4 regions of the Mesorhizobium sp. M0029 genome follow, and region 3 is predicted to be linked to each of the others. Evidence: riboswitches for the same ligand, from Rfam matches in the RefSeq annotation. Region 3 holds a riboswitch; each other region holds the start of a gene.

Region 1 (4,195 bases), on a different contig from region 3:
AAAGCCTGCCAGACCCGGCTGCCGGAATTGGAAAAGCCGAAATACTTGCCGTTCGAAAGATCGAGAACGACGGCTTCGCCATCGAATGATTCGAAAACGATGTCCTTGCTTGCGACCGCGTAGACCCGCTGTTGCATCGCTCTGTCCCCCGTCCCATGCGCCCATGAAGGGATGCGCCGGTTTCGCGGTCTGCCAAGCCCTTCCTAAGTGCGTCTAAATCACTCGGCCCATGCTTGGCAAGACAAAGACCCGCGAACACAACGCCTGCGTCGGCGACCGTTGCGGTGATATCGGCGCCGCTCAAGCCTCGATTTCGAGCGCCGACAACGGTTTCGAGCAGCAGGCAAGGATGAAACCGTCATCGATCTCGTGGTCGAGGATGCCGCCATTGTGGCTCATCTCGACTTCGCCGGAGACCTTCTTCACCTTGCAGGTGCCGCACAGGCCGAACTCGCAGGCGGCGGGAATCCGCACGCCCGAGCTGCGCGCGGTCTGCAGCACGGTCTGGCCGGCGACGCAGCCGGCATCGACCTCCGAAAGCGAGAAGCGGATCGGCGTCACGGCTTCGACAGGTGCAGCGATGCCGTCCTCGACCGGGGAGGCAAACGGCGCCGGAATTTCCTCCATCACAGGCGCGGCAAAGCTCTCCTGATGGTATTTCGTCATGTCGAAGCCGGCGGCATCCAGCATGCCGCGCACGGCGCGCATGAACGGATCGGGGCCGCAGCAGAAGATTTCGCGCTCGCGGAAATCCGGAGCCAGCAAGGGCAGCCGGATCGCGTCGATGCGCCCCATATGACCGTACCAGCCCTCGCGGCTGGAACGTTCCTCGATCATGAAGCCGAGCGACAGGCCGGGCATATGGCCGCCGAGCAGTTCGAGTTCCTTGCGGAAGATGATCTCTTCGGCACGCCGCGCGCAGTTGACGAAACCGACATCGGTCCATGGCGCGCAGTCGTTCAGCCAGCGCAGCATCGACATCATCGGCGTCACGCCGGAGCCGGCGGAAATGAACAGGTATTTGGCCGCCGGGTGGCTGTGCAACGAGAAGTCGCCGGCCGGTCCGTAGGCCTTGACATGCGAACCGGGCACCAGATGGTCGAACATCCAGCGCGTGCCGATGCTGCCGGCCTGCGCCTTGACCGTCACCGCGATCGAAAACGGCCGCGATGGCGACGACGACAGCGTATAGGTGCGCATCAGCGGCCCGTCCGGTGTCGGCAGTTCCAGCGTCAGGAACTGGCCCGGCTTGTAGCGGAACCAGGTCTGGTTGTCGGAGCGGAAGGTGAAGGTCTTGACGTCAGGCGCCTCGTCGCTGACGCCGATCACTTCCAGCACCTGCAGCCTATCGTTCCAGGGCGCCATCTGGTCGAGATGGCGATAGAGCCCAAGATCCGTCATCGCATTCATCCTCCGGTCCTTCTTCGCCTGCTCCAGCTCACGCGACGCTGCGCAGCGCCGGCCTGCCACCTTCGGCAAGGCGCGGGCCGATGAAGGCCGCGTACCATTCGACGAACTGGATCACGCCGCCCTCGTGCAGCTCCGAATAGGGGCCGGGCTCATAGGCCGGAGACAGGATGCCGAAGGCGTTTTCCTCGACGATGCGGCGGTCCTGGTCGTTGGTCTCGGTCCAGACATGGGTGAGCTCCTCAAGGTTGTAGTCGACCCCCTCGACCGCATCCTTGTGCACCAGCCACTTGGTCGTCACCGCGGTTTGCGTGGCGCTGATCGGCAGCACCCGGAAGGTGACCGCATGGTCGATCAGTATGTGGTTCCAAGTCGTCGGATAGTGGTAGTGCATCAAGGTGCCGATGCGGTCGGCGGCAACAGTGTCGGACAGGTTCTTCGTCACCGCGCGCTTTCCCGACATCGTGTAGCTGACGGCATCGCGCAGCAGCGGCGCGCGGGTGGCGCGGTATTGCCCGGCCGGATCGATGCGGAACTTGCTCGGCAGGCCCGCCGCCTCGCATTTCGCCCAGTGCGCCAGCATCTCCGGATCGCTGTCGGCGCCCTGCACGCCGGTCACCGTCGGCGCTTCGGGGAATGTCTTGCACAGCTCTGGATGATTGCCGGCGCAGTGATAGCATTCGCGGTTGTTTTCCCAGACCAGCTTCCAGTTGCCCTTCTCGATGATGGTGCTCTCGAAGGCGACCTTGGCTTCATTCAGCCGGTGCGGCTTGAGGTAGGGCTCTATCATGGCGCGCATCGGCGCAAAGTCGGCAGGTTCTTTCGCCAGGCAGATGAAGATGTAGCCGCCGACGCTCTCGCAGGCGACGGGCTTCAGGCCGAACTGGCTCTTGTCGAAACCGTCGGCCATCTGGCGGGCAAACAGCAGCCGGCCGTCAAGCTCGTAGGTCCACTGGTGATAGGGGCAGACAAGCTTTGCCGCCATGCCCTTGTCAGTGTTGCAGACACGGCTGCCGCGATGGCGGCAGGAATTGTGAAAGGCGTTGATGTTGCCCTTCTGGTCGCGGACCAGCACCACCGGATAATCGCCGATCTGCACGGTGATATAGCTGCCGGGCTTCGGCAGTTCGCAATCATGGCCGATGAACAGCCAGTCGCGATACCAGATAAGCTCCATGTCGAGCTTGAAATAGTCCGGGTCGGTGTAGAAGGGCTGTTCCAGCGAAAAGCCTTGCTTGCGGCCGTTCAGGAGCCTCAGCATGTCGTTGCGCGTATCCATAGTTCTGTCCTCGTGGTTTAAGGACTGAACTTGGTGGTGATGGAGGAAGGATCGGACGCAGGCCGGCGCGGCGCCGGACATGCACTATCCACCTCTTGACCGCCCACCGCGATCAGTCGAGTCTAGGCATCTCGGGCTGGTTTCCGGGCTCTGGAGTTGTCCTTGCGGACCATCGCGACACCTTCCCAGGCTCTTGCCCAGTGGTCTCCCGTTGCGACTTGAACTCCACCACCGTTGCGGGGGCAGCGCCGGATTCTGACCGGCTTCCCAATTCTCCGCTGCGTCGTCACGAAGCGGCACCTGAGATGCGATCATCTAATCACGGCAGCGATCGCGACGTCGGCATGAAAGCGACATCATATCCATGCGGCGCGACACGCGCGGCATACGCCCCCCGCCGCCGGTCAAAGAGCTGAGACGTTTCTTGCGACGCCATCATCGCCGTTTCGAATCGCTGCGGATCCAGTTCCGATCGGGGGCAAAAATGGCTCAACGGTATCGAAAAGTTACTATTAGCAATCTCTAATCGAACCGAACGGTTCGTTTCTGTTGACAATGCGTGCAGGACGGTGTGAACGACGGCCCGGAAACCGACACCGGAGCGAACCACTCGGTTCGACATAAGCAGCTGAAAACAATGCGATAAATGACCATAGAGGAACTTCCTGGCACAATTTCAAGGTGCAGGACCGTGGTCCACACGGAACAACTTCGTGATTGGAAACCAGCCTATGGCTTTCCCACATCGGGGCTGTCCGAACGACGCGAATTCCTCCCAAGACACGCCGCTAGACGGACAGACAAACTGGAGTACTAAAAATGAAAAAGATCATCCTCACTGCCGCAGCCGTTTTGGCGATCACCGGCAGCGCCTTCGCCGGTAGCGACAATTACGGTTCCAATGGTGCGAACCAGCCAGCCGTCTCGGTCGACAGCTCGTATACGGCTTCCATTCAGAAGCCGGCGCACGCTGACAAGCAGCCTGTCGTTCAGGGCGCCGACCGCGACCTCTACGGCAATCGCTGATCCCGACCAAAGAAGGGCGGCTAACCCGTCGCTCTCGGGATCCCAAAAAATTCAGGAGTATTTGAAATGAAAAAGATCATCCTTGCTGCCGCCGCCATTTTGGCCATCTCCGGCAGCGCTTTCGCCGGCAGCGACAACTACGGTTCGAACGGCGCCAACCAGCCTGCGATTACGTCGACCGATAGTGGCCATACGGCTTCGGTTGAGAAGTCGGCTCCAGCCGAGCAGGCGCCTGCCCACGGTGCCGACCGTAACCTTTTCGGCCGCTAAAAGCCGGTTTCCAGCACGTGGCGGGCTTATCCGCTGCAGCTGGCGGCATCAGAAAAATTCAGGAGACTAAAATGAAGAAGATCGTTCTTGCCGCCGCAGCCGTTCTGGCTGTTTCGAGCGCTGCCTTTGCCGGCAGCGACAATTATGGCTCCAATGGCGCCAACCAGCCGGCCGCTGCCGTCGACACCACCCGCACTTCGTCGACCGGCACCA
Region 2 (4,195 bases), on a different contig from region 3:
TCATTGTCGGCATGGCGGACCCAGTCGGGGTCGTCGTGCCGGCTCATCAGGCCGCGGCCGTATATCGGCACCAGCCGAGACAGGTCCTTGTGGACGCCTGGGCAATGCAGGCACTCGTTGAAGTTCTCCCAGAAGATCTTCCAGTTGCAGTTCATCACCTTGCGCAGGACATGGCCTGATACCAGCGTTTCCAGCGGCCAGTTGGCGAGGTCGCCGGATGCGGGATCGAAGGAGGTCTCGGCGGAGCCGGCCGTCGCCTGCTGAAGGTTCACAAAGACAAAGCCGCGCCACACCGACAGCGCCACCCGGTAGAGCGGATGATCTGCCTTGTCGAAACCATCTGGCAGCGATTTCGAGGGAACGCGCACGAGATCGCCGCGCAGCGAGTAGGACCAGGCATGGTAGGGGCAAGTGATGAGCCGCGCTTTCAGCCGGCCCTCGCTTTCCTGGCAAAGCTGCGAGCCGCGATGCCGGCAGGTGTTGTGGAAGGCGCGCAACTCGCCGGTGTCGTCGCGAAGCACGACGATTTCCTGCGTGCCGACGCGGAATGTCCTGAATGCCAAAGGCTGGGCAAGATCGGCCTCGCGGCAGACGAGCAGCCAGCTTTTGTACCAGATGGCCTCGAGATCGCGCTGGTAAGCCTCGCTATCCCAATAGGCCGATGACGGTAGCGTCGGTTCGGCCCGGCTCAGGCCGTTATAGGGGTCGCGCTCGCTCGGGTTGGGATGCATGGCTGGCTTCCTATGAAGCGTCAGCCGACACCCCGGCAAATCGTTTGTCAATCAGAGTGCCGCATTGCCGGTTGCAGGCGCGGCGCATAATCATGTCGTGGACATGGGACATTCGGAATTGGGGGGATTCGGACGTGGCCGCACGACAGATGTCGCTTACGCCGGAGCTGGTCGCGCGCTGCTGGCGCGAGATCAGGGACCCCGGGCCTGATCCGGACGCGATGCATCTCGATGAAGCCGACTATGACGCGCTTCTGGATGAATTGCAGGTCGAACTCCCGGATAGCGAACCGCTATGGCTGTTCGGCTATGGATCGCTGATCTGGAAACCGGAAATAGATTATGTCGAGGACCGCGTTGCGCTGGCGCGCGGCTGGCATCGGTCCTTTTGCATGAACATGACGCGCTGGCGCGGCACCAAGGTCAGCCCCGGCCTGATGATGGCGCTGGACCGTGGCGGACAATGCAAGGGCGTCGCCTTTCGGCTGACCGACAATAACCGGCGCGAGCAGTTGGGCCGGCTTTTCCGGCGCGAAGTCACGCTGAAGCCGACAAGCTACCGGCCGCGCATGCTGAAGCTTGCAAGCGAGGCCGGACCGCTCAGGGCATTGGCCTTCGTGATCAACCGCAACGGCCTGACCTATTCCGGCCCGCTCGACGAAGGCAAGATCGTCGAAAGGCTGGCCACGTCCTGCGGGCACTGGGGATCGGGCGCCGACTATCTCTACAACACGGTGAAAAACCTTGAAGAGCGCGGCATTCACGATCGCCATCTGTGGCGGCTGCAGCGGCTGGTTGCCGAGCGGATCACCGCGTTGAACCCGTAACGCCGCATGGCGCATTCGCGCTGTTGGCCGGCGGAATTTGGTTTGCCGGATGCGGCCGTTTCAGCCTATAGTCATGCATGTCGTCGGTTCCGTTAGGGACCAAGAGGGAATGCGGTGAGGGCTGACTTGTTGCCCAATGCCGTGGCTGCCCCCGCAACTGTGTGCGGTAGTCCTCTCCAAGCCACTGAGGATTTTTCCTCGGGAAGGTGGGGAAGGGCGCTGATCCGCGAGCCAGGAGACCTGCCGGCGACAGGGAACTGACTTCGATGCCCTCGGGTGGAGGGCGAAAGGACAAGATATGAATACCGCTTCCGTCTCCCTCGGCGCATCCGTCTCCTCGCAGTCGCGCTTCATGCAGCTCGTGCTTAGCGCGTTTCTGGGCATTTTCGTCGTCGGCGTTGTCGGTTTCTCGCATATCGATGCGGTCCACAATGCGGCGCACGACTATCGCCATTCGATGGCGTTTCCCTGCCACTGACGAGGATCTGACATCATGAACCTGTTTCGCAACGTCGTGTTCATCGCGGCGATCGCAGGGCTCGTGGCGGGTGTCGCTCTCGCCTGCATGCAGGCCTACGCCACCGTGCCGCTGATCCTCAAGGCGGAGGTCTACGAAAAGGCTGGTGGCGGCCATGAGCATCAGCATGCCGCGGCGCCCGCCGCCAACGCTGCGGACACCGATGCCATGAGCACCGCCGCGCCGGCGGAAAATGCGGTGAGCAGCGCAGCCCCGGCTGAAGCAGCCGCGCCGGCGGAGGACGAAGGCTGGGCGCCGGCCGACGGCTTCGAGCGTTTCGCCTTCAGTGTCGTCGCCAATATCGTCACCGGCATCGGCTTCGCGCTGGTCCTGGTGGCGGTTTCCGAGTTCGCCGGCGGCATCGGCAGCTGGCGCCAGGGCGTGTTCTGGGGCTTGGCCGGCTTTGCCGTGTTCACGCTGGCGCCGGGCCTCGGCCTGCCGCCGGAACTGCCGGCAATGCCGGCGGCCGATCTCATGCAGCGCCAGATCTGGTGGTGGGCAACGGTGATGACAACGGCGATCGGTCTTGCCCTTATCACCTTCCGCACGTCGGCGCCCCTGACCGTGCTCGCCGTCGTCCTGATCGTCGCCCCGCATATTGTCGGCGCGCCGCAGCCTGACAGTTTCGTAACGCCGATCCCGGAGGGCCTGCATCATCAGTTCGTGGTGGCGGTGACGCTGACCAATCTGGTGTTCTGGCTGGTGCTCGGCGCAGTTGTCGGCATAGTGCGCGCGCGCTTCGCCGGCACCGCGACCAGCCTGCGCGACAGCTTTGCCTGATCGCAGTTTGACCTTCATCATCGGCGGGGCGCGCTCCGGCAAGAGCGCGCATGCCGAAACTTTGGCGACGGCGTTGCCGCCGCCATGGGCTTATATCGCCACCGCGCTAGCCTATGACGGCGAAATGCGCGAGCGCATCGCGCAGCACCGCTCGCGCCGTGGCGAGGGGTGGGCGACCATCGACGCCCCGCTTGATCTTGCCGGTGCGCTCGAGGCATTGCCGGACAACCAGCCGGTGCTTGTCGACTGCCTGACGCTGTGGCTGACCAATCATATGCTGGCCGATCATGATCTGGAGGGGGAGTGCCGGCGGCTGGCCGATGTGCTTTCGCGGCCGCGCGGACCGTGGTTCGTGGTCTCCAACGAAGTCGGACAAGGCATCGTGCCCGACAATGCGCTGGCACGCCGGTTCCGCGATGCCGCCGGCCGGCTCAACCAGCAGATCGCGGTCGTAGCTGATATGGTGCTTCTGATGGTGGCGGGGCTGCCGCTCAAGGTGAAATGAGATGACCGATATCGACACAAAAGACGAAGAGCGCCATCGCGCCAAGATGGCCAAGCGCAAGGCGGTGCAGGACGCCGAGGTCGCGGAAAAGACGGTCGAGAAGGGGCTGCTGATCGTCAACACCGGACCCGGCAAGGGCAAGACCACGGCTGCCTTCGGGCTGGCGCTGCGCATGCTCGGCTATGGCAAGCGCGTCGGAATCGTCCAGTTCATCAAGGGCAAATGGCACACCGGCGAGAAGGATGCCTTCGCGGCGTTCGGCGACCGCGTCGTCTGGCACACGATGGGCGAGGGTTTCACCTGGGAGACGCAGGATCTGAAGCGCGACATTAAGGCGGCCGAAGCCGCCTGGGCCAAGGCGCTGGAGTTGATCGCCGATCCCTCGATCAGCCTCGTCGTGCTGGACGAACTGAACATCGCGCTGCGTTACGACTATCTCGATCTCGACAGAGTGGTGGCGGCGCTGAAAGCGCGGCGCGAAGGGCTGCATGTCGTCGTCACCGGCCGCAACGCCAAGCCGGCGCTGGTCGAGGCGGCGGATCTGGTGACGGAGATGGGCGTGACCAAGCATCATTTTTCGGCCGGCGTGAAGGCGCAGCAGGGGATCGAGTTCTGAGGGGCTATCCTCACCTTTTACCCTCCCCCTTGTGGGGAGGGTCGATCCGCGAAGCGGATCGGGGTGGGGGTCCTCGTAGGTCGCAGTGGGGGGGGGGGGGGGGGGGGGGGGGGGGGGGGGGCGCCGCGGGGGGCGGGGGGGGGGGGGGGGGGGGCCCCCCCGCCGGGGGGGGGGGGGGGCCGGTCCTGGTTGGGCGCCGCCCCCCCCCCCGGCGCTGCG
Region 3 (4,195 bases):
CACTTCCACTATGTTGGCTTGGGCTGGATCAGCGAGGCCCAAATGCCTTCGTATCGGACCGAGCCAGAATTGCACACCGCGCTGACGCGTGCACTGGATAAAAACTGGGTCCTGCCGATCGTATGATGCAGAATATGAAGCACGCGAGCTTTGCCTGCATTTGCGCATCCCTCAATGCCGAGCGCTTGGAGAGAGAGATACTTATCCTGACCGCCTGAATGCGGCTTAAGCGGCTTATCGGGACCACAGTCGGGCTTTGCATCAGACCCTTGAGCCAGGCTCCGTCAGTGTGGTCTCTTGCCGCCGAGCGGAGTCATCACGATTGCCTAGTCACCCGTGATGACGACTGGCGTGCCAATTCCCCTCGGACCACGGTTTGGCGCTCACTCCGAGAAAACCGCTTCTACCACGCACGCACGGCTTGCGGCCGCATCGTTAAACATCGCCACCAATGCGATCTTCTGCATTCTAATGACGTTGTCACGCGCTTGAAGTCTTGTCCGAAATCCTTCATCGGCGACCTGCGAGGGATGTCGCAGCCCGACAGGGATCCATTAGTTGGACTATGGTGGCAGCGGAGCAGCGCCGCCAATGGGCGACTGAATATTTCACAATGTTAGACAAGCGTAAAAGCGAAATCACATAACGACATAAACATTTCGTTATGCGTCATTGACAAAAGAGCGGACTGCTGTGATTGTCTGCGTGTCGTGGTTCTCGCGTGCGGCGCTGCCGCAGCGGAGCTAAGAGGGAAGCCGGTGCAATGCCGGCGCTGCCCCCGCAACTGTTAGCGGCGAGCCAACCCCACTCATGTCACTGAGGCGAATACCCTCAGGAAGACGGGTAGAGGCTATGACCCCGCGAGCCAGGAGACCTGCCACGGCGAATTACGTCCACGGGCGGGGTGTCTCGGTGGCCGCTGCAAGCCGGCGTTCGTGCCGGCCTGCTAGCGCCTTCCTTGTCATCGGCGCCCCAACCATCGGGGTATGACATGACTGACTCTCAGGAAATTCCTGTAGCAACGCTCGGCGTGCCGCGCTTCGGTCGTCGGCGAGAACTGAAATTCGCGCTTGAAAGCTACTGGTCCGGAACATCGTCCGCTGGCGACCTTCTCACGACGTCGAAGGCGCTCCGTGCCGCTAGCTGGGAAGAGCAGCGCGATCGCGGCGTGTCGAAAATCCCGTCGAACGACTTCTCGCTTTACGACCATGTGCTCGACACCGCAGCCATGGTCGGGGCCGTTCCATCCCGTTACGGCTGGAATAGCGGCGAGGTCCCACTTGACATCTACTTCGCAATGGCGCGCGGCAACCAGGGTCAGACGGAGGATTGTGGACACGCTGGTCACCAGGAGGAGGCTCATGGACCTGGTGTAACCGCGATGGAAATGACCAAGTGGTTTGACACCAACTACCACTACATTGTGCCGGAACTCGATGATGATCAGACGTTCGCCCTCTCGTCATCGAAGCCGGTCGATTATTTCCTCGAGGCTAAAGCTCTCGGCATTCACACACGCCCAGTCATCCTTGGACCCATCACCTTCCTCAAGCTGGCGAAATCGCCTGCCGAGGGGTTCGGTCCCATCGCGCTCCTACCGCGGCTGCTGCCCGTTTACGAGCAAGTCCTGCAGAAGCTGAAGCTGTCGGGAGCCGACTGGGTGCAGATCGATGAGCCAGCGCTTGTCCTCGATCTGAACCCGAACGAACGAGCTGCGTTCGAATTCGCCTATGGCCAGCTGTCGAAAGCCGCGCCCGAGCTGAAGATCATGCTGGCTACGTATTTCGGGTCGCTGGGAGACAATCTCGAAACCGCGGTTTCTCTGCCCCTGGCCGGGCTGCATATTGATCTCGTGCGCGCTCCCGAGCAGCTGGAAACGGTGGGTCGGCTCGCTCCGAAGGATCTGGTGCTCTCGCTTGGCTTGATCGATGGCCGCAACGTCTGGCGTGCGAACCTGCCCGCCATTCTCGACCGCATCAAACCGATCGTCGCCGGCTGGCCCTTGGACCGCGTCGAGATCGCGCCTTCTTGCTCGATGCTGCATGTGCCGATTGATCTGCGCATGGAGACGGAACTCGACGCCGACATCAGGTCGTGGCTCGCCTTCGCGGCCCAGAAGACCGACGAGCTGGTCTTGCTGGCCCGGGCCCTGTCCCAAGGCAGGGATGCGGTGGCAGGCGCGTTGAAAGCGTCTGCCGAGGCTGCCGCCACGCGCGTGACATCCACGAGGATCCATGACCCGCTTGTTCAGGGGCGGATCGCTAGCATTGAGGACAGCGCGAAGCGACGAGAGAGCGCTTTTGGCGAGCGCTCCAGAGTCCAAGCCGGCTCACTCGGGCTGCCGCCGTTCCCGACGACGACCATCGGGTCCTTCCCGCAGACGCCGCAGGTACGCAAGGCGCGGGCCGCTCATGCGAAGGGCCAGCTGAGCTATGTCGACTATGAGACGTTCCTGAAGAAGGAGATCGAGGCTGCAATTCGCTGGCAGGAAGAGATCGGGCTGGACGTGCTGGTGCACGGTGAGTTCGAGCGAAACGACATGGTACAGCATTTCGGCGAGCAGTTGTCCGGCTTCGCGTTCACCCAGCATGCCTGGGTACAAAGCTATGGGTCGCGCTACGTGCGTCCCCCCATCATTTTCGGCGACGTATCGAGGCGCAATCCGATGACAGTGCGCTGGTGGCAATTCGCCCAGTCGCTTACGGAAAAGCCCGTGAAGGGAATGCTCACAGGCCCAGTCACCATTCTCAACTGGTCTTTTGTTCGCGACGACGTACCCCGCTCCGAAGCCTGCCGCCAGATCGCGCTCGCCATCCGCGACGAAGTGACGGATCTCGAAAGGTCCGGCGCAAGGATGGTCCAGATCGATGAGGCCGCCTTTCGCGAAGGATTGCCACTGCGCCAATCTGACTGGAAAGTCTATCTCGACTGGGCTGTCGAATGTTTCCGGATCGCTTCAACGGGTGTAAAGGACGCGACTCAAATTCATACCCACATGTGCTATTCGGAGTTCAACGAGATCATTCACGCGATCGCTGGAATGGATGCGGATGTCATTTCGATTGAGACGTCGCGCTCGAAGATGGAACTGTTGGACGCCTTCACGAGCTCCAAATATCCGAACGAAATCGGTCCCGGCGTCTATGATATTCACTCACCACGCGTCCCGGAAGTCGGCGAGATTTCGGACTTAGTCATGCTTGCCCGCGAGCGACTGTCCGATGGCCAACTGTGGATAAACCCCGACTGTGGCCTCAAAACACGCAAATGGGAGGAGGTCCGCCCTGCCCTCATTAACATGGTCGCTGCAGCACGCGCGCTCCGGCAGAAAGTGCAGGCGTGAGGCTTCTCTTCCTCACCGTGTGGGGAGTTGCCGACTGGCGGATGTCGGCCGGGAATATGCCAAACCGATCACACTCTTGGAAATAAGCCACTCGGCGAAAATGTGCAATTTTCCTTCGGCACGTGTCCTCATCCCGCAGAAATATGAATGTGACACTACGCTATAGTATTGGTCCTTGGGAACATACAGGCCCCGCGCCTCGAACAAATCGGACACGCGTCGTTTCTCAAAGTAGACTGCTTGGCGCGTTCGCTCAGGCAGCGACAATATATGGTGCTGCGTCTGTCCGCCCCCAGTTGATCGCGCAGACTACGGGCGAGGTGGCAGGGTTCGGGTATCGCTAGCGTCCCGCCAATTCGGAGATGGACGTCGCAATTCGTGTCGCCAAGTAAAAATCGCCAATCATTTTCGATTGCGAGTCCGCAGCCAGTTGGCCCTTATTTTCCTGAGATCTGCGTTACAGGCCGGGGCGTTGTCGCCGTTTCTGAGGGTAAGATGGGATAGGCGACGTCAGGTGCCTCTCCGGTCAGCGAGTTGAGGAAGGCAACAAGCAGGTCAACTTCTTCGTCCGCCAGTACTACGCCGAGCTGGGTGGTCCCCATAATGGCGACGGCCTGTTTCAGATCCCAAACCTTGCCCGAATGAAAGTATGGCGCGGTGAGTGCAACGTTGCGCAGCGGCGCCACGCGGAAGACATAGGAATCGTCGGCTGCATTGGTGACCTCAAATCGGCCCTTGTCTTTGTCCGGCAGGACTTCGGCGCTCGGCCGTTCCACGAGGCCGAATGGGTAATAGGCTTGCCCACCAACGTTGATGCCGGCATGGCAGGACGAGCAGCCTTTGTCCATGAAA
Region 4 (4,195 bases), on a different contig from region 3:
CCAGGCCCGAGGTCTCGATCAGGATGTGGTCAACCTTCGGTGTCAGCGCGAGGATCTTGTCGAGGGCGGGCACGAAATCGTCGGCGACTGTACAGCAGATGCAGCCATTGGCCAGTTCGACGATGTTTTCCTCGGGGCAGGTGTCGATGCCGCAGCCTTTCAGGATTTCCCCGTCGATGCCGATGTCGCCGAACTCGTTGACGATGATGGCGATGCGCTTGCCGCCGGCATTTTCCAGGAGATGGCGGACCAGCGTCGTCTTGCCGGCGCCGAGGAAGCCTGTAACGACAGTGCAGGGAACACGGGAGAGGTTGGCGGCCGGGTTTGAAGCGTTCATCGTCAGTCCTTCAGCATGTCGAGGGGTGGGATGCGGGCAACGAGGCCGCGCTTGAGGCTATCGGGCCGGCCGCGCCACGGGATGAGGCCGTCGGCCGAAGTCGCGAAGAGCTTTGCGCCGGTAACGAGGTCGGCGCCGCTGGTTGCGGTCAGATCGCCGAAGACATAGCTCCAGCAGCCATCGCGCAGGACCGCGGCGCTGAGGCGGCGCTTGCAATTGCCGAGACATTCGGCGGTGCGGACCCGGATATCGCCGGCAGCGGCGCGGCGTGTGTCCTCAGCCAGCAATTCGCCGGCGCGCGGATGGGCGTCGGAACCGGTCTCATCGCGGCAGGAGGCGCAGACGATGACGGTCACGCCGGTCAGGGCGTCGTTGTCCCCGGACGCAATGTCCGCTGTGCCAGCCGAAAAACTGCTGTTCTGGTCCAAAAACCGTGCTCCTTGCCCGGAAACCCGCCAGGCGATCGGATACTTTGTCTCAGACGGCAGGTCTCCTGGCTCGCGGGTCGTCGCCTTGGTTAGCCGCCTTCCCGGTGTTACCCAGTGGCTTTCGGCCTTGGCTCGTCGCTTACAGTTGCGGGGACAGCCGCGGATTTGGGACCGAAATCCCGCACCGCATTCCCTCTTGGCCCTTGCCGTTGCGGGCAGGGGACCGTCTGCAGCGGATTTAGGCTTTTGCGGGGAGTTGTGTCAACGCGCTGCTACGACATGGCGATGTCGGCCAGGGGTTTCCCCAGATTGCCGGCCGGCGCCACTTCGATGCGCTCAAGGCCAAGCCAGCCCTGCATCTGCTTCAATTCCTCGAACAGCTCTGCGGCAGTTTCCGGCGGCGCGCCGGGTTCGGCGTAGGCGGCGTGGACGCGCAGCACGCTGGCCGGGCGGTCGGCCTTGAGATCGACGCGGGCGACGATCCGGTCGCCGAGCAGGAAGGGCAGCACGTAGTAGCCATATTGGCGCTTGTCAGCCGGGGTGTAGATCTCGATGCGGTAGTGGAAATCGAACAGGCGCTCGGTGCGCGAGCGCTCGAAGACCACCGGATCGAAGGGCGCCAGTAGCGCGCGGGCCTCGATCTTTCGCGGCAGACGGGCGTCCTTATAGAGGTAAGCCGGCTTGTCCCAGCCTTCGACGTTTACCGGCAGCAACTCGCCCATCTCAACCAGTTCCTCCAACCGGCCCTTCATGTCGGCCGGCGACAAGCGGAAATAATCGCGCAGGTCACCCGACGTCGCGATGCCGTGGGCGCGGGCGGAAATGCGCAGCAATTCGCGGTGCGCGTCCTCGGCCGCCGGCACCGGCAGATCGAGGATCGCCTGCGGCAGCACGCGCTCGGGCAGGTCGTAGAAACGCTCGAAGCCACGGCGGTGCGCCGTGGTGATGCGTCCGGCCCAGAACAGCCATTCGAAGGCGTGCTTGGCGTGGCTCCAGCCCCACCAGCCGCCCGAACCTTTCTGGCCTTCCAGTGCCGAAGCGGCAATCGGGCCGCGCTCGGCGACCGCGCGGTAGATCTCTTCGATATAGGCGGCGTGCTCGCGGCCCCATTTGGCGAGGCCGAGATACATTTCGTCGCCTTGCTCGGCCCGCTGCATGCGCCAGCGCATCAGCGGGTAGGTCTCGACCGGCAGGAACGAGGCCTCATGCGCCCAGTATTCGAACACCGTGCGTTTGCGGGTGATGGCCGCATTGTCGAGCAAAGCCAGCGGGTAGGGGCCAAGCCGCGAATAGAGCGGCATATAGTGGGCGCGCACCACCGCGCTGACGGAATCGATCTGCAGCAAGCCGGTGCGCGACAGCACGCGGGCGAGGTGGCGGCGATCGGGCGTGCCGCCCGGGCGGGGATCGAGAAATCCTTGCGCGGCGAGCGCGATGCGCCTGGCCGTGGGGAGTGAGATTTTGTCCTTCGTCAAAGTGTCTTGCCTCGAACCATTTTCCCGACTTTAGCCGGCGATTCCGGTCATGCTAGCAGGCAAATGGCGGGAGATGTGTCAGGAGACAAAAGTGGAGTGAAAGATGAAGGAAATCAAACAGGAGGAGTTCGGACCAGTTTTTCCCGGCCTGCCGTCCAGCACTGTCTTTTGAACAAGGTTTGACTTGCTTCGCTGAAAGCCGTGCGCTAACCCTCGCCGCGTTGCAGCAAAGGCACCTAAAACGGTTCAGCGGTTAAACTGTCGCGCTTCCGCATTAGGGTTGGTTGCTGTAATCAAAGTGGATTGGCCGCCAACGGAAAGCCGAGCATGAACGTACTCCTCAGTTCATACCTGCCCATCGTCCTCTTCATCGCCGTGGCCGCGGTTGTAGGCCTGGCGCTTATCATCGCGCCGTTCCTGGTGGCTTATCGCAATCCCGATCCGGAGAAGCTTTCCGCCTACGAGTGCGGGTTCAACTCGTTCGACGATGCCCGGATGAAATTCGACATCCGCTTCTACCTGGTGTCGATCCTGTTCATCATCTTCGATCTGGAAGTGGCCTTCCTGTTTCCGTGGGCGGTGTCGTTCTCGAAGATCGGCATGCTCGGTTTCTGGTCGATGATGGTGTTTTTGGCGGTGCTGACCATCGGCTTTGCCTATGAGTGGAAAAAAGGAGCGCTGGAATGGGATTGAACGACAGTTCCGGAACGCTCGTCGCGCCGAAGCCCAAAGGCCTGATCGACCCCAATACCGGACGTCCGGTCGGTTCCGACGATCCGTTCTTCCTCGAGATCAACAATGAACTGGCCGACAAGGGTTTTCTGGTCACCTCGACCGAGGCGCTGATCACCTGGGCACGCAGCGGCTCGCTGATGTTCATGACCTTCGGTCTCGCCTGCTGTGCCGTCGAGATGATCCACACCTCGATGCCGCGCTATGATTCGGAGCGGTTTGGCGTGGCTCCTCGCGCGTCGCCGCGCCAGTCGGACATAATGATCGTGGCGGGAACGCTGACCAACAAGATGGCCCCCGCTTTGCGCAAGGTCTACGACCAGATGCCGGAGCCGCGCTACGTCATCTCGATGGGCTCCTGCGCCAATGGCGGCGGCTATTATCACTATTCCTATTCGGTGGTGCGCGGCTGCGACCGCATCGTGCCGGTCGACATCTATGTGCCCGGCTGCCCGCCGAGCGCCGAAGCGCTGCTCTACGGCATTCTTCTCCTGCAGAAGAAGATCCGCCGCACCGGCACGATCGAACGGTAGACCCATGGCCGCATCCCTGAGCGAACTGTCGACCTATCTCGGCGAAAAGCTGCCGGGCCGCGTCACCGATGCGGTGCTTGCCTATGGCGAACTGACGATCTCGGTTGCTACAGACAATCTGATCGAGGTGACAAGCTTCCTGCGTGACGATTCGGGCTGCCAGTTCATTTCGATCATCGATATCTGCGGCGCCGACTACCCGTCGCGCGTCAAGCGTTTCGATGTCGTCTATCATTTGCTTTCGCCGAAGCAGAATTTGCGCATCCGCATCAAGGTGCAGGCCGACGAAGAGACGCTGGTGCCGTCGCTCACCGCTGTCTATCCCGGCGCCGACTGGTATGAGCGCGAAGCCTACGATCTCTATGGCGTGCTGTTCTCCGGCCATCCGGACCTGCGCCGCATCCTCACGGATTACGGTTTCGAGGGCCATCCCCTGCGCAAGGACTTCCCGCTGACAGGTTTCGTCGAGGTGCGCTACGACGACGAAGCCAAGCGCGTGATCTACGAGCCGGTGGAATTGAAGCAGGAATTCAGGAACTTCGATTTTCTCTCGCCATGGGAAGGGACGGACTACGTCCTGCCGGGCGATGAGAAGGCGAAACAGTAGGGGCGGCGGCGTGGCGATGATCCGCGTAGCGCTACTAAGCCTGTTTTGCTGTGCCGGCTTGCAGAATGCTTTTGCGAAAGACT

Evidence for each region. A riboswitch is a leader RNA that binds a small molecule or an ion and turns the genes downstream of it on or off. The one in region 3 is predicted to bind cobalamin.
Region 1: another riboswitch for cobalamin. It lies ahead of NKJ76_RS08305 (aromatic ring-hydroxylating oxygenase subunit alpha); the one in region 3 lies ahead of metE (5-methyltetrahydropteroyltriglutamate--homocysteine S-methyltransferase).
Region 2: another riboswitch for cobalamin. It lies ahead of NKJ76_RS14020 (CbtB domain-containing protein); the one in region 3 lies ahead of metE (5-methyltetrahydropteroyltriglutamate--homocysteine S-methyltransferase).
Region 4: another riboswitch for cobalamin. It lies ahead of NKJ76_RS14245 (DUF1636 family protein); the one in region 3 lies ahead of metE (5-methyltetrahydropteroyltriglutamate--homocysteine S-methyltransferase).

What each region holds. Positions count from the first base shown of each region.
Region 1 covers NZ_JAMYVF010000004.1:12,612-16,806, reverse strand. The annotation lists gene NKJ76_RS08315 (PqqD family protein) at 1-137, opposite strand, end outside; gene NKJ76_RS08310 (FAD-binding oxidoreductase) at 301-1,401, opposite strand; gene NKJ76_RS08305 (aromatic ring-hydroxylating oxygenase subunit alpha) at 1,439-2,686, opposite strand; cobalamin riboswitch at 2,804-3,005, opposite strand; gene NKJ76_RS08300 (DUF680 domain-containing protein) at 3,506-3,712, shown strand; gene NKJ76_RS08295 (DUF680 domain-containing protein) at 3,779-3,982, shown strand; gene NKJ76_RS08290 (DUF680 domain-containing protein) at 4,054-4,195, shown strand, end outside.
Region 2 covers NZ_JAMYVF010000007.1:55,976-60,170, reverse strand. The annotation lists gene NKJ76_RS14030 (aromatic ring-hydroxylating oxygenase subunit alpha) at 1-731, opposite strand, end outside; gene NKJ76_RS14025 (gamma-glutamylcyclotransferase) at 866-1,558, shown strand; cobalamin riboswitch at 1,626-1,820, shown strand; gene NKJ76_RS14020 (CbtB domain-containing protein) at 1,857-2,036, shown strand; gene NKJ76_RS14015 (CbtA family protein) at 2,052-2,855, shown strand; gene cobU (bifunctional adenosylcobinamide kinase/adenosylcobinamide-phosphate guanylyltransferase) at 2,848-3,360, shown strand; gene cobO (cob(I)yrinic acid a,c-diamide adenosyltransferase) at 3,362-3,976, shown strand.
Region 3 covers NZ_JAMYVF010000022.1:74,332-78,526, forward strand. The annotation lists gene NKJ76_RS27555 (alpha,alpha-trehalose-phosphate synthase (UDP-forming)) at 1-126, shown strand, start outside; cobalamin riboswitch at 695-896, shown strand; gene metE (5-methyltetrahydropteroyltriglutamate--homocysteine S-methyltransferase) at 992-3,343, shown strand; gene NKJ76_RS27565 (cytochrome-c peroxidase) at 3,781-4,195, opposite strand, start outside.
Region 4 covers NZ_JAMYVF010000007.1:99,575-103,769, reverse strand. The annotation lists gene cobW (cobalamin biosynthesis protein CobW) at 1-337, opposite strand, end outside; gene NKJ76_RS14245 (DUF1636 family protein) at 340-765, opposite strand; cobalamin riboswitch at 804-1,008, opposite strand; gene NKJ76_RS14240 (winged helix-turn-helix domain-containing protein) at 1,038-2,240, opposite strand; gene NKJ76_RS14235 (NADH-quinone oxidoreductase subunit A) at 2,568-2,933, shown strand; gene NKJ76_RS14230 (NuoB/complex I 20 kDa subunit family protein) at 2,924-3,505, shown strand; gene NKJ76_RS14225 (NADH-quinone oxidoreductase subunit C) at 3,510-4,112, shown strand; gene NKJ76_RS14220 (hypothetical protein) at 4,123-4,195, shown strand, end outside.